Regions from separate parts of the Streptomyces sp. NPDC058195 genome, predicted to be linked through region 1. Evidence: riboswitches for the same ligand, from Rfam matches in the RefSeq annotation. Region 1 holds a riboswitch; each other region holds the start of a gene.

Region 1 (5,317 bases):
CCATGTCGCCGTCCCGGACCATGCGCCAGAACTCCGCTCCGTCGGCCGGGTCGGAGAGCGGGATGCTGATGTTGCGCACCCCCGGCAGCTCCACGTCCAGGCCGTCGAGGCGGCGGTCGGCCGCATTGCGGAAGTCGAAGACCGTGTGAAGACCCAGCCCGTCCAGGAAAGCGGCGTCCTCGGCGGTGGCGTGCGCCAGGTGGCCACTGCGGAAGAGCCGCCCGTACCGCACCCGCCGGCCGTCCACGGTGGGCAGCCCGCCCACGTCGCGGAAGTTGCGGACCCCCGCCAGCTCGGGCTCCGCCGACGGGACCTGGGGCGACTGCTGCGTCACGGTGACTCCTGGAAGCTCCGGCGCCGACGCCGGTCGTCGGCGGTACGACTGCCGCGACGATACGACATTGATTCCTCAGGCAATCATCCCGGCTCCGCCCTGTCGATACCCGGGCGAACTCCGGTTCGCGGCGTCCCTCCGGCCCGGCGCGACGCGTCAGGCACCGTTGCCCACGCCCCCTCCGCGGTCGATGATGTGCGGAACTGTCGGAAATTGGGGGCGCACATGATCGAGACAGGCCGTACCGGCCGTACTTGGCTGCTCACCGGCGAGAACAGCGGCTACGCACTGGCACTGACCGGACAGGACGAGCTGCTCCATCTGCACTGGGGGCCGAGGATCACCCTTGCCGCCGCCGAGTCACTGGCCGAGGCGCCGGACCTGCCCTTCCGGTCCTTCGAATCCCCCCTCGACGGTCATGAGGAATACCCGGTGGAGGGCGGCCCCCGGTTCGTCCGCCCCGCGCTCAGCGTCCGCACCCCGCTCGTCCGCGGCACCGAGTGGGCCTTTCACGCCGCCGTGACCGAGGGCGACGAACTGCGGATCGGCTTCACCGATGCCGTGCACCGCCTCTCCCTGACCCTGCACTACCGGATGAGGGACGATTCCGACGTCGTGGAGCGCTGGGCCACCGTCACCCACACCGGTCCGGACGGCCCGCCGCTGGAACTGCTGCGCGCCGACGCGGCCGCCTGGTCGCTGCCCGCCCGCGACGGCTGGCGGCTGAGCCGGCTGCACGGCCGCTGGTCGGCCGAGACCCGGATCGAGCGCGCGGAACTGCTCCACGGCGAGGGCGTCATCTCCAGCAGGCGCGGCCACACCGGCCACCAGTACCTCCCGTGGGCCGCGCTGGACGCCGACGGCGCGGCCACCGAGGAGAGCGGGGAGGTCTACGGCTGCGCGCTCGGCTGGTCCGGCTCCTGGCGGATCAGCGTGCAGCGGCTGCCCGACGGACTCGTGCAGATCACCGGCGGCGCCGGGCATGACGAATCCGGGCTGCTCCGGCTCGCCCCGGGGGAGTCGTACACCACCCCCGTGTTCGCCGGGCTCTGGAGTGACGGTGGCTTCGGCGGGGCCAGCCGGGCCTGGCACGCCTGGCAGCTGGCTCATGTCATCCCGGACGCGCGGAGCCTGCGGCCGGTGCTCTACAACTCCTGGGAGGCGACCGGCTTCGCCATCTCGCTGGACCAGCAGCGTGCCCTCGCCCGGCGCGCCGCGGCGATGGGCGTCGAGCTGTTCGTGGTGGACGACGCCTGGTTCGGGCGGCGGACCAGCGACCGGGCCGGGCTCGGTGACTGGACCCCCAATCCGGACCGCTTCCCCGGCGGGCTGAAGCCGCTCGCCGACGAAGTGCACGGGCTCGGCATGCGGTTCGGTATCTGGGTCGAACCGGAAATGGTCAACCCTGACAGCGACCTCTACCGCGCGCACCCCGACTGGGTCCAGCACGTCCCCGGCCGGGCCCGGACGGAGTACCGCAACCAGCTGGTGCTCAATCTGGCCCGGCCCGATGTCCAGGAGTACCTCTGGGAGCGGCTGCACGCGCTGCTCTCCGGCACCCCCGTCGACTACGTGAAGTGGGACTTCAACCGCTGCTTCACCGACCCGGGCTGGCCCGGTGAGGAGTATCCCCAGAAGATCTGGACCGCCCATGTGGACGCCCTGTACGCGCTGATCGACCGGCTCAGGGCCGCCCACCCCGCCGTTGCCTTCGAGTCCTGCTCGGGCGGGGGCGGCCGGATCGACCTGGGCATCCTGTCCCGTACCGACCAGGTGTGGACCTCCGACAACACCGACCCGCTCGACCGGCTCGCCATCCAGGAGGGCTTCGGGCACCTCCACCCGGCCCGGGTGATGGCCGCCTGGGTCACCGACAGCCCGAACCGCCAGCTCAACGGCAGGGTCAGCTCGCTGCGATTCCGCTTCGTGAGCGCCATGGCCGGGGTGCTCGGCATCGGCGGGAACCTCACCGAATGGAGCGAGCAGGAGCTGACCGAGGCGCGCGGCTGGGTGGACCTCTACAAGGAGATCCGCCCCGTGGTGCAGCACGGGGCGCTGTACCGGCTGCGCGAGCCGCGCGGCGGACTCAGCGCGGTCCAGTACGTCCTCGGCGAGGAGGCCGTGGTCCTGATGTGGCTGGAGGCCCAGCGGTACGGGGAACGCCCCCCGGCCCTGCGGCTGCGCGGGCTCGACCCCGCGGCCGTGTACACCTGCCGGGAGACCGGGGCGGTCCACCACGGCTCGGTGCTGCTGCACCAGGGGCTGCACACCGGGCTCCGGGGCGATCTCGACGCGCGGGTGCTGCGCCTGCGACGGAGCTGAGCACCCGAGGTGTCCGTAATGCGCACTTTTTCCTAACATCGCCTGCTTGTAAGGGAGATGGCCGGCGTCCCGTGAGCGGGATCATATTCGTGACGGTGTGTGGCGGCGGCCCCGGCGGGCATTCCGTACCCGGTGCGGAATGACAAGATCCGTAATCCACGGAGGGTGACCGGAATTCCGCGCCGAATTCCCGGAACGGAATACCGGGGTGGAACCTGCCGCTTGTTCTCGCCGTCCCGGCTCGCTTACGGTCACCGTCATTCCGGACGGTCCGCCCAATCCTGCCGCCGACCGGAATTCACATCCACTTATCGCGTGGCAGGAGCGGGGGAACCAGGTAGGCCGCCGACCGGGGAAATCCGGCCGGCTAGGGGTGAAGTCGCACGTGGTGCGGCCGGGCATCTCCAGCCCGAACCCGACAGCTCACCTCGCAGGCGCCGGAGAGGACAGACGCCATGCCCAACACGGGTAAGCACCGCCGTACCAAGATCGGCCCCATCGCCCGCGGCATCGCCGCGGTCGGCACCGGTGGCGCCGTCATCGCACTGCCGCTGCTCGGCGCCACCGGCGCCCACGCCGCGGAGCAGTCGGCCCCGGCCGCCGCGCCGGAGCGGGCCGCCACCGCGCACACCGCGCCGAAGTCCGCCCCGAAGGCCGCGCCCGCCACGTACTCCGTCGTGTCCGGCGACTACCTGTCGAAGATCGCCGCCGAGCACCAGGTCAAGGGCGGCTGGCAGAAGCTGTACCAGGACAACCGCGAGGTCGTCGGCGAGAACCCGGGCCTGATCTTCCCCGGCATGAAGCTGACCCTCTCCGCGGCGACCGCGGCCAAGGCCGCACCCGCCGGCGCCGGCGCCGGTTCCGCCCTGCCGTCGAAGGCCCTCGCCCCGGCCGCCGAGAAGCCGGCTCCGGCCGAATCCGCCGCTGAGGAGGCCCCGGCCGCCGAGAGCACCGCTTCCGGCTACGCCCACCCGGTCCCCGGCAACCACACCACCAATTACCGGGCCTCCGGCTCCAACTGGTCCAGTGGCAGCCACACCGGTATCGACTTCCCCGTCGGCACCGGTACCGGCGTCAAGGCCATCACCTCCGGCACCGTCGTCGCCGCCGGCTGGGGCGGTGCCTACGGCAACCAGATCGTCGTCAAGCACGCCGACGGCCACTACTCGCAGTACGGCCACCTGTCCTCCCTGTCCGTCTCGGCGGGCCAGGCCGTGAGCGTCGGCCAGCAGGTCGGCCTCTCCGGCGCCACCGGCAACGTCACCGGCCCGCACCTGCACTTCGAGGTGCGCACCGGCCCGGAGTACGGCTCGGACATCGACCCGATCGCCTTCCTGGCCTCGCACGGTATCCACGTCTGAGCGTGACCTGAGGGGCGTGACCTGAGGGAACCGAAGGGGCGGTGCGCGGTGGCGCACCGCCCCTTCCGGCTATTCCCTCTTTGCCAAAAACTGACCGGGTGGTCTATCTCACCACCCGTCAACCCTTTATTACGGTCGCGTAGGTCACATTCGGCAGTGCAGGATAAGCGCTTGTGGCAGACGATTCGAGAAATATGCAACGTGGCGTCATCAACCGGCAGGGCGTCATCGGGTCGTACGCGGCGATCGGCGACAGCTTCACCGAGGGAGTCGGTGACCCCGGCCCGGACGGCACCTTCGTCGGCTGGGCGGACCGATTCGCGGTACTTCTCGCGGACCAGCTTCCGGACCCCGGCGCGGCGCTCGACGCCGGAGATTACGCGGAATTCAGATACGCCAATCTCGCCGTACGCGGACGCCTCCTCGACCAGATCGTCGAGGAGCAGGTGCCGCGCGCCAAGGAGCTCGCCCCCGACCTGGTGAGCTTCTGCGCGGGCGGCAACGACATCATCCGGCCCGGCACCGACCCCGACGACGTGGCCGAACGCTTCGAGCGCGCCGTCGCCGAGCTCACCGGGGCGGTGGGCACGGTCATGGTCACCACCGGCTTCGACACCCGGGACATTCCCGTGCTGCGCCATCTGCGCGGCAAGATCGCCACGTACACCGCCCATGTACGGGCCATCGCCGACCGCTACGACTGCCCGGTCCTGGACCTGTGGTCGCTGCGGTCCGTCCAGGACCGGCGCGCCTGGGGTGACGACCGGCTCCACCTGTCGCCCGAGGGACACACCAGGGTCGCGCTGCGCGCCGCCCAGGTCCTCGGCATCGACGTACCGGCCGACCCCGACCAGGAATGGCCCCCGCAGGCCCAGCGCGGCACCCTGGAGGTGCGGCGCGACGACATCCACTGGGCGCGCGAGCACCTGGTGCCGTGGATCGGGCGGCGGCTGCGGGGCGAGTCCTCCGGCGACCACGTCGAGGCCAAGCGCCCCGACCTGCTGCCGCTGTAGAGCCCCCGAGGCTACGCGGCGGAGCCCCCTGTGAAGCACCGCCGCTGCCCGGCGGACGTGGCCGGACCTCAGCCACGCCCGCCGGGCAGCGGCGGTGAGGCGGGTATCCGCTCCAGCACGCCGCCCGCGAAGACGTCGTACAGCGGCAGCGTCTCCAGATGCACATAGCCGATGTGGCAGTCGCAGACCGCCAGGGGGCAGGCGCGCGGCCCCAGCGCCCGCCGGTAGCTACCGTCGTAGAGATTGCCCAGCCGCGCGGGCACGAAATGACAGCGCCGCACGGTGCC
Region 2 (5,317 bases), on a different contig from region 1:
CGACGCCCTCGTTCTGTTCCTTGATCGCTTCGATGGTCTGCGAGACCCGGTCGACGTCGCGGTCCGTGGGGCCGCGTCCGCTCGCCACCAGGCACACCCGCTTGGCCCCGCCCGCAACTCCGGCGGCGGCCGCCTTCGAAGCCTCATCGGGCTTCAGCCAGGTGTACTTGAGGATCTCGGCCTTCGAACCGAGCCGCTGCGAGCAGTACGAGCAGTCCTCGGGGCACAGGCCGGACTTGAGATTGACCAGGTAGTTCAGTTTCACGCGCCGCCCGAACCACTGACGGCGTACCTTCCCGGCCGCGGCCACCACTTCGAGCAGGTCGTCGTCCGGGGTCGCCAGCACGGCGAGGGCTTCTTCACGGGTCGGCGGCTCGCGCCGCAGGCCCTTGTCCACCAGCGTGGTCAGGAGGTCCATGGCGAAGATCCTGTCCTACACAGGTCCCGCAGCCAAGGAGGAACCGGACAACACTACCTGTCGAGGGTGTGTGTATTGCCACACCATGACCGGACGTGCCCGCGGTTAAGGTCTGTGAGCTGCCTACAAAAGGGACCGCTCATGTCCTTCGACCCGTTCAGCTGGACCGACGCCGAGGCACGCCGTCGTGCCGACGCCGGACTCGTCCGTGTCCTGCGTCCCCGGCCCGCCGTCTGCGGGCTCCTCGACCTCGCGAGCAACGACTACCTGGGGCTGGCCAGACACCCCGGCATCACCGGGGCCGCGGCCGCGGCCGCGCGCGAATGGGGCGCGGGCGCGACCGGTTCACGACTGGTCACCGGCTCCACCGCACTCCACGCCGCGCTCGAACAGGAACTGGCGGAGTTCTGCGGTTTCGAGGCGGCCCTGGTGCTGTCCTCCGGCTACGCGGCCAACCTCGCCGCCGTCACGGCGCTCACCGGACACGGCTCACTGATCGTCTCGGACGCGGGCAACCACGCCTCGATCGTGGACGGCTGCCGGCTCTCCCGCGCCCGGACCGCCGTCGTGCCGCACGCCGAACCCGAGGCCGTACGCAAAGCCCTGCGGACGCGCGACGGGCGGGCGCTGGTCGTCACGGACTCGGTCTTCTCGGTCGACGGCGACGCGGCGCCGCTGTCCGAACTGGCCGGGATCTGCCGTACGGAGGACTCCGCGCTGCTCGTCGACGACGCGCACGGACTGGGCGTGCTGGGGGCGGGCGGCCGGGGCGCATTGGCCGCCGCCGGGCTCGCGGGCGACGCCGGGACCGTCCTCACGCTGACCCTCTCCAAGTCCCTCGGCAGCCAGGGCGGAGCCATTCTCGGTCCGGCCCGGGTCATCGACCACCTCGTCAACACGGCCCGGACGTTCATCTTCGACACCGGCCTCGCACCGGCCGCCGCGGGCGCCGCCCTCGCAGGCCTGCGGCTGCTGCGCCGCGAGCCCGGACGGGCCGAACGGGTCCGTGCGGTGGCCACCGTGCTCCACCAACGGCTGACCGCGGCCGGACTGTCCGCCGTACGGCCCGACGCGGCGGTGGTGTCGGTCCGCGCGCCCTCGGCGGACGCGGCGGTGCGCTGGGCGGCTGACTGCCGTGCGGCCGGTGTCCTCGTCGGCTGTTTCCGTCCCCCGTCGGTGCCCGACGGGGTGTCCCGGCTCCGGCTGACCGCGCGCGCCGACCTGACCGAGGAGGAGATCACCACCGCCGTGGAGACCGTCGTGCGGACCGCCCCCGCCAGCTGACCGCACCGCCCCCGACCAGCTGTCAGGAGGCGCTGGCCGGCCGCGCGGCTGGCCGCACCGCCATCCGGCCGGGCCGTCAGCCGTTCCGAGCTGGCACCGGACCGCGGCCGTCAGCCGGCCAGAGTCCGGTGCAGACCGGTGACGAAGGAGGTCCAGGCCGTCGCGGAGAACCGTAACGGCGTTCTGGACAGGTCCTTGGAGTCCCGCACGGCGAGCCGTCCGTCGGAGACGGGCGCGGTCTCCACGCAGTTGTTCATGCCCGTGCTGCGGCTGCTGCGCCGCCAGTCCGAGCCGTGCTGTGCCAGGCAGTCCGACATGAGGTCCCTCCGGGCGGTCCGGTTCACTGTGCGCCGCGGTCGATCGCGGCGATGAGGTCCAGCGAGTGCTCCGGCGACAGCGCGTGCGCCTGCATGGTGCGGAAGGCCGAGCTGTACGCCTCAAGGTCTTCTTTCCGCTCCAGATAGAGGCTACTCGTCAAATGGTCAAGAACGACCACATCCAGATCAGAAGTGTTCGGGAATGAGAAAATAACGAAAGGCCCGGTCAGCCCGGCGTACCCGCCCATCGCGAACGGCAGCAACTGGAGCCGTACGTGGGGGAGCTGGGCCACTCTGGTCAGATGGCGCAGCTGCTCCCGCATCACCCGGCAGCCGCCGACCTGGCGCCGCAGTACCGCCTCGTCGAGCACCGCGCTCAGCCGCAGCGGCGGATCGGTCCGCAGCACCCCCTGCCGGGCCAGCCGCACCTCCACCAGCGAGTCCAGCTGACCGGCGGGCAGCCCGTCCAGCGAGGCCCGGGTCACCGCACGCGCGTAGTCGGCGGTCTGCAGGAGCCCCGGCACCACCGAGGTCTCCAGTGTGCGTGCGGTGCGCGCCTGCGACTCCAGGCTGATGAAGTCGCGGTACTGGGGCGGGAGCAGGCCGCGATAGGCATGCCACCAGCCGGTACCGCCCCCACCGGCCGAGCCCGCCAGTGCCGCCAGGAGGCCGCGCAACCGGGCGTCGTCCACGCCGTACGTGTCCAGCAGCCGGTTCACGTCGGCGGGATGCACCCCGCTCACGCCGGTCTCGATCCGGCTCACCTTCGACTGGTGCCAGCCGAGTGTCCGGGCCGCTTCCCGGCTGGTGAGCCCCGACGCGTGGCGCAGGCTCCGCAGTTCTTCCCCGAGTTTGCGGCGTCGCACCGCGGGGCCGTGCTGCATGCGCGCTCTCCCTCTTCCGCCGACCGGACAGTGTGCCGCCGTTCACAGGCGCAGGTGGCAGAGTTCACCGCATTGAGCGATAGATATATGCATATTGTGGTGTGGCACCCCCACAGCGGGCAGCATCAGGGGCAATCCGGCGCCAAGCGCGGCCCGGCCCGGCCCGATCGGTGGACCGGCCCGGGAGGGAAGGACGGCACGCTGTGGCAGATCATCAGAGGGCATGCGTCACCCTGCCGAGCGATCCGGTCTCGGTTCCGGCGGCGCGCAGATACGTGGTCGGGGTGCTCGGCGGATGGGGTCTGGCCGACGACGCCGATTTCGTCGACGGCGTCCGGCTCATCGTCTCCGAACTGGCGACCAACGTCGTGCAGCACACCTTCGGGCAGTCGCCCACCTTCACCGTGGACCTCCGGCTGGACCAGGAGGAGAGGTTCCGCCTGGGGGTGACGGACAGTCATCCGCAGTGGCCCAGGCGACCGCCCGCCGCGGTGCGGCAGGACAACGGACGTGGCATGGGGATCATCCGCTGTCTGGCGCAGCAGCGCGGCGGGCGGCTGACCGTCACCCCCACCTCCGACGGCGGCAAGACGGTGTGGGTCGTGCTGCCGTGGCGGGTGCCCGTGCGGAGCCGGGCGGGGGCTTCGGGGACCGGCCGGGCTCAGCCGACCCGGCCGTAGTAGACGCTCTTGGTCCAGATCTTCTCCAGCCGGACCACCGCGCCGCTCCTGGGCGAGTGCCAGATCCTGCCCGCTCCGGCGTAGATCCCGACGTGGTAGACGCTGCGGCCGTAGTGGAAGAAGACCAGGTCGCCGCGTTGCCGGCGTGAGGCCGAGACGTGCCGGGTCCGGTTGTACTGCTGCTGTGCGGTGCGGGGGAGCTTCTTGCCGGCCTTCTTGAACGCGTAGAGGGTCAGGCCCGAGCAGTCGAAGCGGTGGGGACCGGCGGCGCCCCAGCGGTACGGCGCCCCCTTCTTCGATGCCGCGATGCCGAGCGCCTTCGTCGATACGGTCGCGGCCTGGGCGTCCGCCTGGACACCCGGGGCGAACATGGTGCCGCCGACGGCGGCGAGAGTGAGAACCGAGGCCGTTCCGGCCCGGACGAACAGAGACGGGACATGAACCTGCGCAGACATGCGCAACCCTTCGTCAGCCGCCTGTGAAGGATGACCTGTCGGGTTCGGGCCGGCGAAGTCGCCCGGCCGCGTGGTGCGGCTTCACCCCGAGGGTCGTCCGGTGTGTCCGGGCCGACCCGTTGTGCCTGGGTCCTCCACTCCTGCCGATCCACTCTCGTCGACCAGGCATCCGGACGGCGGCAGGACTCGGCGTCCGCCCGGACCGCCCCGCCGCGGTGGCGGGGGCTTGTCGTCCCAGGGATCTTGACCCACGGATCATCGGATTTCCGAGCCGAAAATGGGATATGTGAGGCTCCTCACGACTGATCCATTCAGGTGGACATGGTGCGCTCCGGGCTGCTGACGGAGCTTCGGGCCCACGCCGTACCAGCGACGGAAGCGTAGATTCCGGTCACTGTCCCTGTGAAACGCGCAAGTTGAGCGGTCTCGCGTGCGAGGGACTTCCTACGCCGAACGAGCGAGGAAATCCGATCACCGTGTCGGGTGTGTCGGCCACGGCGGCGGGGTGAGGGCCGTGGGCGGTGCGGCCGCCCGCCTCGCCCACGGCGGAGCGCACGCTCCGGTCACATCGTGGGAGCCGGGGGTACGGTGACGCGCCCGGCGCGCCGCTCACCGTCCAGCACGCGCAGCGCCCGTGCGAGCGTCGCGGTGTGGATGTGTGCCTCCCCCCGTTCGTGCATCAGCGCCAGCGCTTCCCGCAGCGCCACCGCGTGCGAGGCCAGTGCCTGAGCGGCGCGCAGCGCGCCGTAGGTGTCGGTGCCCCGGGCCGGGTTGATCCGGCCGAGCTGGTCGACGACGTCGAGGTAGCGGTCGATGAACTCTCCCTCGGCGCGGGTCAGCGCGGGAAGCGGCGGGAGTTCGGGCGGTCGCATCGTGCGTTCACCGCGCGGCGTGCGGTGGGCGGGAGGCGTTCCGGTTCTCCAGGACGTGATCCACCAGGCCGTACGCCCGTGCTCCCGCCGCGTCGAGGATCAGGTCGCGCTCGATGTCCGCGGCGATCCGTCCGGTGTCGCGGCCGGTGTGCCGCGCCAGCAGTTCGATCAGCAGCGTGTGGAGCCGTTCCATCTCCCGGGCCTCGACGGCCAGGTCGGACGGCTGGCCCCGTACCGGTTCGGGGAGTTCGGGCTGGCGCACGAGCACCCGGGCGCCGGGCAGCGCGTGCCGGTGACCAGGGGCGCCCGCGGCGAGCAGTACGGAGGCGCAGGGGCCTGCCTGGCCGAGGCAGAAGGTCTCCACCTCGCAGGTCACGTACTGCATGGTGTCGTAGATCGCGGACATG
Region 3 (5,317 bases), on a different contig from region 1:
TCCGGCGGCGGGGTCTTCGTGCTGCGGCGGGCCATCGCTGCTGCGACTCCTTCACGGATTCTGTTCGGGCAACCTCAGGTTCTGACGCGGACCATTGTGGACCGCCGCACTGACAACCCCGACCTCGACCCGTCCCAAAGCGCGTCCGTGACCCGCGCCGGGACGGTTTTCTGCCCCGGCACGCGGGGGATGCGCCCCTCTTTCACGCGAACTTCCCCGGAACGGGAACTTCGCCAAGTGTCCGTCCGCTTGCTTAAAGTGGCAGGTCTCGCAGGAAATCCAGTATCGCGATCGAAGGGACGTACATGCCCATGGGTCACACGGCCACCGCTCAGGCCGGCTCCGGCGGCTTGACAGCGACCGAGCACCGCCTGGCCAACGGCCTGCGCGTGGTGCTCTCCGAGGACCATCTGACCCCGGTCGCCGCGGTCTGTCTCTGGTACGACGTCGGCTCGCGCCACGAGGTCAAGGGGCGCACCGGCCTGGCGCACCTCTTCGAGCACCTGATGTTCCAGGGCTCCGGCCAGGTCAAGGGGAACGGCCACTTCGAGCTGGTGCAGAGCGCCGGCGGCTCGCTCAACGGCACCACCAGCTTCGAGCGCACGAACTACTTCGAGACGATGCCCACGCATCAGCTGGAGCTGGCTCTGTGGCTGGAGGCGGACCGCATGGGCTCGCTGCTCGCCGCGCTCGACGAAGAGTCCATGGAGAACCAGCGCGACGTCGTCAAGAACGAGCGCCGCCAGCGCTACGACAACGTCCCCTACGGCACGGCGTTCGAGAAGCTGACGGCGCTGTCCTACCCCGAGGGCCACCCGTACCACCACACCCCGATCGGCTCGATGGCCGATCTGGACGCCGCGACCCTGGAGGACGCGCGCGCCTTCTTCCGCACCTACTACGCGCCCAACAACGCGGTGCTCTCGGTGGTCGGCGACATCGACCCCGAGCAGACCCTCGCCTGGATCGAGAAGTACTTCGGTTCCATCCCGTCCCACGACGGCAAGCAGCCGCCGCGCGACGGGGCGCTCCCGGAGACCATCGGCGAGCAGCTGCGCGAGGAGGTGCGCGAGGAGGTCCCGGCGCGGGCCCTGATGGCCGCCTACCGGCTGCCGCACGACGGCACCCGCGAGTGTGACGCGGCGGACCTCGCGCTGACCGTGCTCGGCGGCGGTGAGTCCTCGCGGCTCCACAACCGTCTGGTCCGCCGTGACCGTACGGCGGTGGCGGCCGGGTTCGGGCTGCTGCGGCTGGCCGGGGCGCCCTCGCTCGGCTGGCTGGACGTGAAGACGTCCGGCGGCGTGGAGGTGCCGGAGATCGAGGCCGCGGTCGACGAGGAGCTCGCCAGGTTCGCCGCCGAGGGCCCCACGCCCGAGGAAATGGAGCGCGCACAGGCCCAGTTGGAACGCGAGTGGCTGGACCGCCTCGGTACGGTCGCCGGGCGCGCCGACGAACTCTGCCGGTTCGCGGTGCTCTTCGGTGACCCGCAGCTCGCCCTGACCGCCGTGCACCGGGTGCTCGACGTCACCGCGGAGGAGGTCCAGGCGGTCGCCAAGGCCCGGCTGCGCCCCGACAACCGGGCGGTGCTGGTCTACGAGCCGGTCGAGGCGGCCGAGTCCGCGGACGCCGACGCTGACGACACCGACGCGCAGGAAGGAGCGGGCAAGTGACCGACGCCGCGACTGGAGTTTCGATGCAGTACCACCCGCAGCCGGTCCCCGGCGTCGCCCGTCCCTGGGCCTTCCCCGCCCCGGAGCGCGGCTCCCTGCCCAACGGCCTCACGGTGCTCCGCTGCCACCGCCCCGGCCAGCAGGTCGTGGCGGTCGAGATCTTCCTCGACGCCCCGCTGGACGCCGAGCCCGAGGGCCTCGACGGCGTGGCCACGATCATGTCGCGGGCCCTGTCCGAGGGCACCGACAAGCGCACCGCGGAGGAGTTCGCCGCCGAGCTGGAGCGCTGCGGTGCCACGCTCGACGCGCACGCGGACCACCCCGGCGTCCGGGTCTCCCTTGAGGTTCCGGCCTCCCGGCTGGCCAAGGCGCTCGGACTGGTCGCCGAGGCGCTGCGGGCGCCCGCCTTCTCCGACAGCGAGATCGAGCGGCTGGTGCGCAACCGGCTCGACGAGATCCCGCACGAGCAGGCCAACCCGGCCCGGCGCGCCGCCAAGCAGCTCTCCAAGGAGCTCTTCCCGGCACAGGCGCGCATGTCGCGTCCGCGCCAGGGCACCGAGGAGACGGTGGAGCGGATCGACGCGGCGGCCGTGCGCGCCTTCTTCGAGGCCCACGTCCGGCCGTCCGCCGCGACCGCCGTGGTCGTCGGTGACCTCACCGGCATCGATCTGGACGCCCTGCTCGCCGACACCCTGGGCGACTGGTCGGGCGAGGCCGCCGAGTCCCGCCCGGTGCCTCCGATCACCGCCGACGACACCGGCCGCGTGGTGATCGTCGACCGTCCCGGCGCGGTCCAGACCCAGCTGCTGATCGGCAGGGTCGGCGCCGACCGCCACGACCGTGTGTGGCCGGCCCAGGTGCTCGGCACCTACTGCCTGGGCGGCACGCTCACCTCCCGCCTCGACCGGGTGCTGCGCGAGGAGAAGGGCTACACGTACGGCGTGCGGGCCTTCGCCCAGGTGCTGCGCTCGACGGCCCCGGGCTCCGCCTCGGGCGCCACCGGTGCCTCGATGCTGGCCATCAGCGGTTCGGTGGACACGGAGTCCACCGAACCGGCGCTGAAGGACCTGTGGACGGTCCTGCGGACGCTGGCGGCCGGGGGCCTCACCGACGAGGAGCGCGAGACGGCGGTGCAGAACCTGGTGGGCGTGGCGCCCCTGAAGTTCGAGACGGCGGCCTCCGTCGCGGGAACCCTCGCCGACCAGGTCGAGCAGCATCTGCCGGACGACTACCAGGCGCAGCTGTACGCCCGCCTCGCGGAGACCGGCACGGTCGAGGCGACCGCGGCGGTCGTCAACGCCTTCCCGGTCGACCGGCTGGTCACGATCCTGGTCGGCGACGCGGCCCGGATCGAGGAGCCCGTCCGGACCCTGGGCATCGGAGAGGTGACGGTGGTCACCGGCTGACCGGCTGGTCATCGGTCGGCCTCTGGCCGCACCGATCGGTACGCAGTGGGGCAAAGGGGCGACCCTCGCGAGCGAGATCTCGCGAGAGTCGCCCCTTTTGTCCGTTCTGTTGCAAGGGTTGCCTGTCTGCCCTGTGGGATGCGCTACAAAACGCCCTGTCCGTTTGGCGGATGAAAGTCGCCCCGTTTAGCGTCGGCACGACTGTTCGCCACTCGTATGCCGCATCCGCGACGTACCGGACAGTCATCGCCGAGTCCCCGTCCGGCGCGAGCCCGGGGAGCCGGGGACCCACGCAGTCCCTGGGGTGAATCGGACGCCTGAGCCCCAAGGGGCCGGGGCGCCCGTAGGAGACCTTCCTGCTCCGAACCCGTCAGCTAACCCGGTAGGCGAGAAGGAAGGAAAGGATCAGCCACTCCATGGCGTTCACCCGTGCCACCGGGAAGCATCGTGCCCCGGGCCGACTGAAGCGCAAGGGCGCGAAGGCCGTCGGCGTCGCGGCCCTGGCCACCACCGGCGTCATCGGCGGTCTGGCCGCCCCGGCCGTCGCCGCGGACGCCGAGTCCGCCGCCGTCGAGGACACCGGCCTGACCCAGGTCCTCACCATCGACGAGACCCTCGCCGAGCGGATCGGAGCCCAGGCCGACGCGCAGCGGCACCAGGCCGACGCCGCGGCGAAGGCCGAGGCCGAGGCCAAGGCGAAGGCGAAGGCCGAGGCGCGGAAGAAGGCAGCGGCCAAGAAGAAGGCCGAGGCCAAGGCGGCTGCGGAGCGCGCGGCCGAGTCCCGCGCCGGGACGGCGACCCGTGTCGCCCGGTCCGCCGAGCGCACCGCGCTGGGCGCCTTCCACCTTCCGGTCGCCGGTTCGTACGTCTCCACCAGCTACAAGTCCGGCGGCTCGCTCTGGTCCTCCGGCAGTCACTCGGGCGTCGACTTCCACGCCGCGTCCGGCAGCTCCGTCGTCGCCGTCGGCGCCGGTACGGTCGTCGAGGCCGGCTGGGGCGGCGCGTACGGCAACAACATCGTGCTCCGGATGGCGGACGGCACGTACACGCAGTACGGCCACCTCTCCTCGATCGGTGTCGCGGTCGGTCAGGGCGTCGCCGCGGGCCAGCAGATCGGCCTCTCCGGTTCGACCGGGAACTCCACCGGGCCGCACCTTCACTTCGAGGCCCGGACGACGCCGTCGTACGGCTCCGACGTGGACCCGGTCGCGTACCTGCGCGCCCATGGCGCCGCCCTCTGACCGGCGCACCGCCACAGCTTCCGCCGAAGGCCCCGGGCTCCGCGTCCGGGGCCTTCGGCGTGCCCGCCGTGCGGTACGGGCGACCGCCCGGCGCCGGACCTTCGCGCGGCCGGAAGGTATTCATGAATTTCCACCCGGCATCGGAAATGGTGCCGCATTGCCATAGAGTCACGGAACAGGCGTCGGGCAGCCGCTTTTAGCGGGCATGGAGACGGAGGTTCGGGCATGCGCATTCCCGCGCATTCGGTAAGTACGGCGATCCGTGACGACATCGTCTCCGGTGTCTTCGGGCGCGGCAGCCGTCTCAGGGAGGAGGTGCTGGCCCGGCGGTACGGGGTCTCCCGCGTCCCGGTCCGCGAAGCGCTGCGCACCCTGGAGTCCGAGGGCTTCGTGGTCACCCGCAGACACGCGGGTGCCTGTGTCGCCGAGCCCACCGACCTGGAGGCGGCCGACCTCCTGGAGGTCCGGATGCTGCTGGAGCCGCTGGGTGCCGCCCGCGCCGCGCAGCGCCGCACCGAGGCCCACCTCAAGGTGCTGTGCGGCCTCGTGCGCCTCGGTCACGACCGGGTGCGGCGGGGCGAGGGCGAGGATCTGCGCGCGCTGGGCGGCTGGTTCCACGAGACGCTGGCACAGGCCTCCGGCAGCCCTGGCCTGATCGCCCTGCTCGGCCAGCTGCGGCACAAGATCGCCTGGATGTACGTGGTCGAGCAGCCGGCCCGGCCGGCGGACGCCTGGGCCGAGCGCGGGGCCATCGTGGACGCGGTGGCGCGCGGTGACGCCGACCGGGCCAGGGCGCTGGCCGTCCACCACGCGGAGCGAGCGGCGGCCGGGCACCGGCTGCGCTCCCGGCTTCCCGCGCCGATGCCCGGGTGAGGCCCCCGCAACATTCCGAAAACACCGCGGGCATCCGTTGTTAACGAGGACGCCGTATAAAAGGGATGAGGTTCCGTGCGGCCGGCCTTCTGGATTTCCCGTACCGCATTTCTTTCCCGGTTGAATG
Region 4 (5,317 bases), on a different contig from region 1:
GCCGGGGCGGCGGACGGCCCGGACCGGCGTCGGGGAGACTATGCCACCCGGGTCGCCCCGGCGAAGGGCATCTGGTCGATCGGGGCGACCCGGACCGGTGCGCCGGGGCGCGGGGCGTGGATCATCTGCCCGTTGCCGATGTAGAGCCCGACGTGGCTGATACCGGAGTAGAAGAACACCAGGTCCCCGGGGGCGAGTTCGGAGCGGCTCACCCGCTGCCCGGCGTTGATCTGGGTGTACGTGGTGCGGGGCAGCGAGACCCCGGCGGAGCGCCAGGCGGCCTGGGTGAGCCCGGAGCAGTCGAAGGAGGAGGGGCCGGTGGCCCCCCAGACGTACGGCTTGCCGAGCGCCCCGTACGCGAAGGCGACGGCCGCGGCGGCACGGCCGCTGGGCGCCTGGACGGAGCCGCGCGGCAGGGAACGGGACGCGCGGGCCGCCGAGCCGTGGCCGGTTTCCTCGTACGAGGAGCGCTGGGCCGGGGTCAGGCGGTTGAGGAGCCGTCTCGCCTCGGCCAGCCGGGCCGTGATCGTCGCCTTGTCCTTCCTCAGCTCGGTCCGGCGGAGGGTCAGGTCGGCGAGCTGCCCCGTGGCCTGGGCGCGCAGCGTGGCGATCCGGGCGACCTGATGCCGGACCCGGTCGAGCGCGACGGACTGGCGGTCCGCGACCCGGTCCAGGTACGACGCCCGCTCCAGGTACTGGTCGGGGTCGGAGGAGAGCGCCAGCTGCACGGAGGGGCCGAGGCCGCTCGTGCGGTACTGGGCGGCGGCGAAGGACCCCAGCTCCTGGCGGGAGGCGTGGAGGCGCTCGGTACGGCGGGCGGCCTCGTCACGCAGGGCGTCGAGGGCCCTCTCCGCGGCGCTGGCCTTCTCCTTCGCGCCGTTGTACCGCTCGGTGGCGACCTCCGCCTCGTGGTAGAGCCGGTCCACCTCGGACGTGACCTGGGCGGGGGTGCGCCGCGGTTCGGCGTGGGCCGCGGGGCCGGGCAGAGCGGCGGCGGTGGCGGCCCCGGTGAGGGCGAGGGTCGCCGCGGTGCGGGCAGCAGGGCCGCTGTACAGGCGCTGCTTGGGTTTCCGATGCGCTGCCACGGGGGCGTGCGTCCTTCCTGACGACTGCCCGACGGGGGCTACCGGCGGGCCCGGTGACCCGGTCAGTGAGTGACGCTAAACCCGGGGCACGGGCCGGAGCCGTAATGACGCATATTGCTCGTTTTTGGCGTGGCATTGCCGTCGATTGATCGGAAAAATTGCATCAGAGTGATGCAATTGGTGCAGGTGCACGTGAAGCGACACGTGGGCGTGTGTGCCCCGCGAAGGTGGACCTGCCTGCCGGGGGGTGATATGGCCACGGCTAGGCTGCGGCCTCATGGACGTACTCATTCATGTCTTCGTCGCCCTGCACATCATCGGCATCGCTTCCCTGCTGGGCGGATTCCTGACCCAGATGAAGGCGATGGGCGCGGGCACGGCCCGGTTCGTCCCGGCGATGCTCCACGGCGCGCTGGCCATGCTGGTCACCGGTGTCGCGCTGGTCGGGATGCGCGAGACCGACGGCGGCCACGTGAACAACATCAAGATCGGCGTGAAGCTGCTGGTCCTGATCGTGATCCTCGCGCTGGTCTACATCAAGCGGGACGAGGAGAAGGTCGACAAGGGCGCCTTCGCCGCGGTCGGCGGGCTGACGCTCCTCAACATCTTCATCGCCACGCTCTGGACCTGATCCCGTTCCCGGCCGCCGGGCGGACCCGGCGGCCGGGCGCGGTACGCGGTACGCGCGTGCCCGCCGCCGGCTACGCGGGGCGCACGCTGCCGTAGATCGGCATGTAGTAGATCGACTCCTCGCGCACGTTCGCCCCGGGCTTCGGCGCGTGGATCATCATCCCGTCGCCCTTGTAGATGCCGACGTGGCTGATGTCGTCGTAGAAGAAGACCAGGTCTCCCGGCCGCAGGTCCGCCGTGGCGACCCGGGTGCCGGTCTTGACCTGGTCCCAGGTGGTCCGCGGGATGTCCACGCCCGCGGCTTTCCACGCGGCCTGGGTCAGCCCGGAGCAGTCGTACGACGCCGGGCCCGTCGCGCCCCACACGTACGGCTTGCCTATCTGGGCCCGAGCGAAGGCAAGGACCTGACCGGCCTTGGTGCCGGTACTGCTGCCCGTACCCGTGCCTGTGCCCGTATCTGTACCTGTACCGGCGGGCTTCTTCGTCTCCTCCTCGGCCTTGGCTGCGGCCTGCCGCTTGGCCAGCTCCTCGGCCTTGCGCCTGGCCTCCGCCTCCTTCGTCCGCTCGATCTCCGCGAGCCGCGCCTTCTCCTCGGCGGTCAGCTTCGACAGCAGCGTGCGCGCCTCGGACAGCTTCGTGCGGACGTCCTGCTTGCTGGCGCGCAGCGAGGCCTGGGCCGTCGTCAGCGTCTCCAGGCTCCGTACCGCCTCGGCCCGCTTCTTCGCGGTCCTCGTCTGCTGGGTGCGGAAGTCCGTGACCGCCTTCTGCTGGCGGCTGGTCATCCGCTCCATCAGCTGGTTCTGGTCGAAGTACGACTGCGGGTCGTCGGCCAGGAAGAACGTGGCGGTCGGCGCGACGGAACCGTTGCGGTACTGCGCGGCGGCGAAGGCGCCCAGCGTCCTGCGGGCGTCGTTGAGCTTGTCGGCGCGCTGGGCGACGTCCTCCAGCAGGGCATCGACCGTGGCGCGCTGGGCGGCGGACGCCTCCTTCGCCTGGTTGTACTTCTGGGTCGCGGTACCCGCCTGCCGGTAGAGGTCGTCGACCTTCTTCTGGACATCCTCGATGCCCGGCTTCGGGTCCGGCGCGGCCACCGCGCTCTGCGTGGAGAGCAGCGTCACGGACGCCAGGGCCGCGGTGGTGAGCCCGACGGCCGGTGCGGTGGAGCGCACCCGGGTGCGCGGTTTGCGGTGCGATGCCAAAACGGCATCTCCTTCCGTGGACCGCCTACCGGGTTAGCTGTCGGGTTCGGACGAACGGAAGGCGCCCTACGGTCCGTGTGGGGGGAGGACCGATTCACCCCGGTACTGCGTCTGGGCCCCCGGCTCCGGACTCCCGCGAGGGCAGCCCGGATTCGGCGCGGGCGTCCGCTCGGCGTGGTTCGCCGCAAGGGGGTCGGGCCGCCCGGTCGAGCACGCTAGCCAACCCGTGGTACCGCTGTGAAGGTTGATGTTCGATATGCCCGATACATCTTCGTGACCCGCGTGACGGAGGCAGGGGCGCTCACCCACCGTGGGGCGCCGGTCCCGCTCCGTACCGCCTCGCGGAACGCCCGCCGGGGGCCAGGGGTCAGCCCGTAGACTCGGCAAGCGATGAGCAGCCTCTTTGACGACAGTTTCCTGGCCAGCCTCCAGCACTCGGAGGAACAGCCCCCGCCGCCCCCCGAGGACGCCGCACCCGAAGAGGTGCCGGAGGGTCTGTTCGAGGGCGTCTTCGACGGCCCGCCGCCCAGGGACTCCTACTACCGCGACGGCGCCCCCCGCCCCGTCATTGACGCCGCGGCCCTCCTCGACGGGCTGAACACCGAGCAGCGCGCCGCCGTCGTCCACGCGGGCTCCCCGCTGCTCATCGTCGCCGGGGCCGGTTCGGGCAAGACCCGGGTGCTGACGCACCGGATCGCCCATCTCCTCGCCGAGCGCGGGGTGCACCCCGGCCAGATCCTGGCGATCACGTTCACCAACAAGGCCGCGGGCGAGATGAAGGAGCGCGTCGAGCAGCTCGTCGGTCCGCGCGCCAACGCCATGTGGGTCATGACCTTCCACAGCGCGTGCGTACGCATCCTGCGCCGTGAGTCGAAGCGGCTCGGCTTCACCTCGTCGTTCTCGATCTACGACGCGGCCGACTCCAAGCGGCTGATGGCCCTGGTCTGCCGCGACCTCGACCTGGACCCGAAGCGCTTCCCGCCGAAGTCGTTCACGGCCAAGGTCTCCAACCTGAAGAACGAGCTGATCGACGAGGAGACCTTCGCCGCTCAGGCCGCCGACGGCTTCGAGAAGACCCTCGCCCAGGCCTACGCGATGTACCAGTCCCGGCTGCGCGAGGCCAACGCGCTGGACTTCGACGACATCATCATGACGACGGTCCACCTGCTCCAGGCCTTCCCCGACGTCGCCGAGCACTACCGCCGCCGCTTCCGGCACGTCCTGGTCGACGAGTACCAGGACACCAACCACGCCCAGTACACCCTGGTGCGCGAGCTGGTCGGCCCGGCGGGCGAGGGCGACGCCCCGGCCGAGCTGTGCGTGGTCGGTGACGCGGACCAGTCGATCTACGCCTTCCGCGGCGCGACCATCCGCAACATCCTCCAGTTCGAGGAGGACTACCCGGACGCGACGACGATCCTCCTGGAGCAGAACTACCGCTCCACGCAGACGATCCTCTCCGCCGCCAACGCCGTCATCGAACGCAACGAGAGCCGCCGCCCCAAGAACCTCTGGACGAACGCCGGCACCGGCGCCCGGATCACCGGTTACGTCGCCGACACCGAGCACGACGAGGCGCAGTTCGTCGCCGACGAGATCGACCGGCTGACCGACGCGGGCGACGCCAGGGCCGGGGACGTCGCGATCTTCTACCGCACCAACGCGCAGTCCCGCGTCTTCGAAGAGATCTTCATCCGCGTCGGCCTGCCCTACAAGGTCGTCGGCGGGGTGCGCTTCTACGAGCGCAAGGAGGTCCGGGACATCCTGGCCTACCTGCGCGTCCTCGCCAACCCCGAGGACACCGTCCCGCTGCGCCGCATCCTCAACGTGCCCAAGCGCGGCATCGGCGACCGCGCCGAGGCGATGATCGACGCCCTCTCCCTGCGCGAGAAGATCACTTTCCCGCAGGCGCTGCGCCGGGTCGACGAGGCGTACGGCATGGCCGCCCGCTCGGCCAACGCCGTCAAGCGGTTCAACACGCTGATGGAGGAACTGCGCACCATCGTCGAGTCGGGCGCGGGCCCCGCGGTGGTCCTGGAAGCGGTCCTGGAGCGGACGGGCTACCTCGCCGAACTCCAGGCGTCCACCGACCCGCAGGACGAGACCCGGATCGAGAACCTCCAGGAACTCGCCGCGGTCGCCCTCGAATTCGAGCAGGAGCGGGGCGAGGCGGGCGAGGAGGGCGCCGGCACGCTCGCCGACTTCCTGGAGAAGGTCGCGCTCGTCGCCGACTCCGACCAGATCCCCGACGAGGACGAGGACGGCTCCGGCGTCATCACACTGATGACCCTGCACACCGCGAAGGGCCTCGAATTCCCGGTCGTCTTCCTGACCGGCATGGAGGACGGCGTCTTCCCGCACATGCGGGCGCTGGGGCAGACCAAGGAGCTGGAGGAGGAGCGG

Evidence for each region. A riboswitch is a leader RNA that binds a small molecule or an ion and turns the genes downstream of it on or off. The one in region 1 is predicted to bind cyclic di-AMP.
Region 2: it holds a riboswitch for cyclic di-AMP, as region 1 does, so the genes downstream of both, ACFVWY_RS11740 (C40 family peptidase) here and ACFVWY_RS16500 (peptidoglycan DD-metalloendopeptidase family protein) in region 1, are expected to answer to the same signal.
Region 3: it holds a riboswitch for cyclic di-AMP, as region 1 does, so the genes downstream of both, ACFVWY_RS12805 (M23 family metallopeptidase) here and ACFVWY_RS16500 (peptidoglycan DD-metalloendopeptidase family protein) in region 1, are expected to answer to the same signal.
Region 4: it holds a riboswitch for cyclic di-AMP, as region 1 does, so the genes downstream of both, ACFVWY_RS03725 (NlpC/P60 family protein) here and ACFVWY_RS16500 (peptidoglycan DD-metalloendopeptidase family protein) in region 1, are expected to answer to the same signal.

Annotation. Positions count from the first base shown of each region.
Region 1 covers NZ_JBHVVM010000011.1:160,945-166,261, forward strand. Annotated here, with positions in the region: gene ACFVWY_RS16490 (tyrosine-protein phosphatase) at 1-334, opposite strand, end outside; gene ACFVWY_RS16495 (alpha-galactosidase) at 560-2,656, shown strand; cyclic di-AMP (ydaO/yuaA leader) riboswitch at 2,952-3,108, shown strand; gene ACFVWY_RS16500 (peptidoglycan DD-metalloendopeptidase family protein) at 3,112-4,017, shown strand; gene ACFVWY_RS16505 (SGNH/GDSL hydrolase family protein) at 4,191-5,030, shown strand; gene ACFVWY_RS16510 (STM4011 family radical SAM protein) at 5,099-5,317, opposite strand, start outside.
Region 2 covers NZ_JBHVVM010000007.1:175,394-180,710, reverse strand. Annotated here, with positions in the region: gene bioB (biotin synthase BioB) at 1-418, opposite strand, end outside; gene ACFVWY_RS11760 (8-amino-7-oxononanoate synthase) at 560-1,702, shown strand; gene ACFVWY_RS11755 (DUF397 domain-containing protein) at 1,813-2,019, opposite strand; gene ACFVWY_RS11750 (helix-turn-helix domain-containing protein) at 2,043-2,903, opposite strand; gene ACFVWY_RS11745 (ATP-binding protein) at 3,107-3,583, shown strand; gene ACFVWY_RS11740 (C40 family peptidase) at 3,565-4,038, opposite strand; cyclic di-AMP (ydaO/yuaA leader) riboswitch at 4,042-4,240, opposite strand; gene ACFVWY_RS11735 (hypothetical protein) at 4,602-4,910, opposite strand; gene ACFVWY_RS11730 (ATP-dependent Clp protease proteolytic subunit) at 4,918-5,317, opposite strand, start outside.
Region 3 covers NZ_JBHVVM010000008.1:106,076-111,392, forward strand. Annotated here, with positions in the region: gene ACFVWY_RS12790 (DNA topoisomerase (ATP-hydrolyzing) subunit A) at 1-35, opposite strand, end outside; gene ACFVWY_RS12795 (M16 family metallopeptidase) at 306-1,670, shown strand; gene ACFVWY_RS12800 (M16 family metallopeptidase) at 1,694-3,076, shown strand; cyclic di-AMP (ydaO/yuaA leader) riboswitch at 3,314-3,479, shown strand; gene ACFVWY_RS12805 (M23 family metallopeptidase) at 3,493-4,317, shown strand; partial or broken gene ACFVWY_RS12810 (GntR family transcriptional regulator) at 4,543-5,234, shown strand.
Region 4 covers NZ_JBHVVM010000002.1:370,491-375,807, reverse strand. Annotated here, with positions in the region: gene ACFVWY_RS03735 (NlpC/P60 family protein) at 39-1,085, opposite strand; gene ACFVWY_RS03730 (hypothetical protein) at 1,363-1,716, shown strand; gene ACFVWY_RS03725 (NlpC/P60 family protein) at 1,787-2,914, opposite strand; cyclic di-AMP (ydaO/yuaA leader) riboswitch at 2,921-3,082, opposite strand; gene pcrA (DNA helicase PcrA) at 3,305-5,317, shown strand, end outside.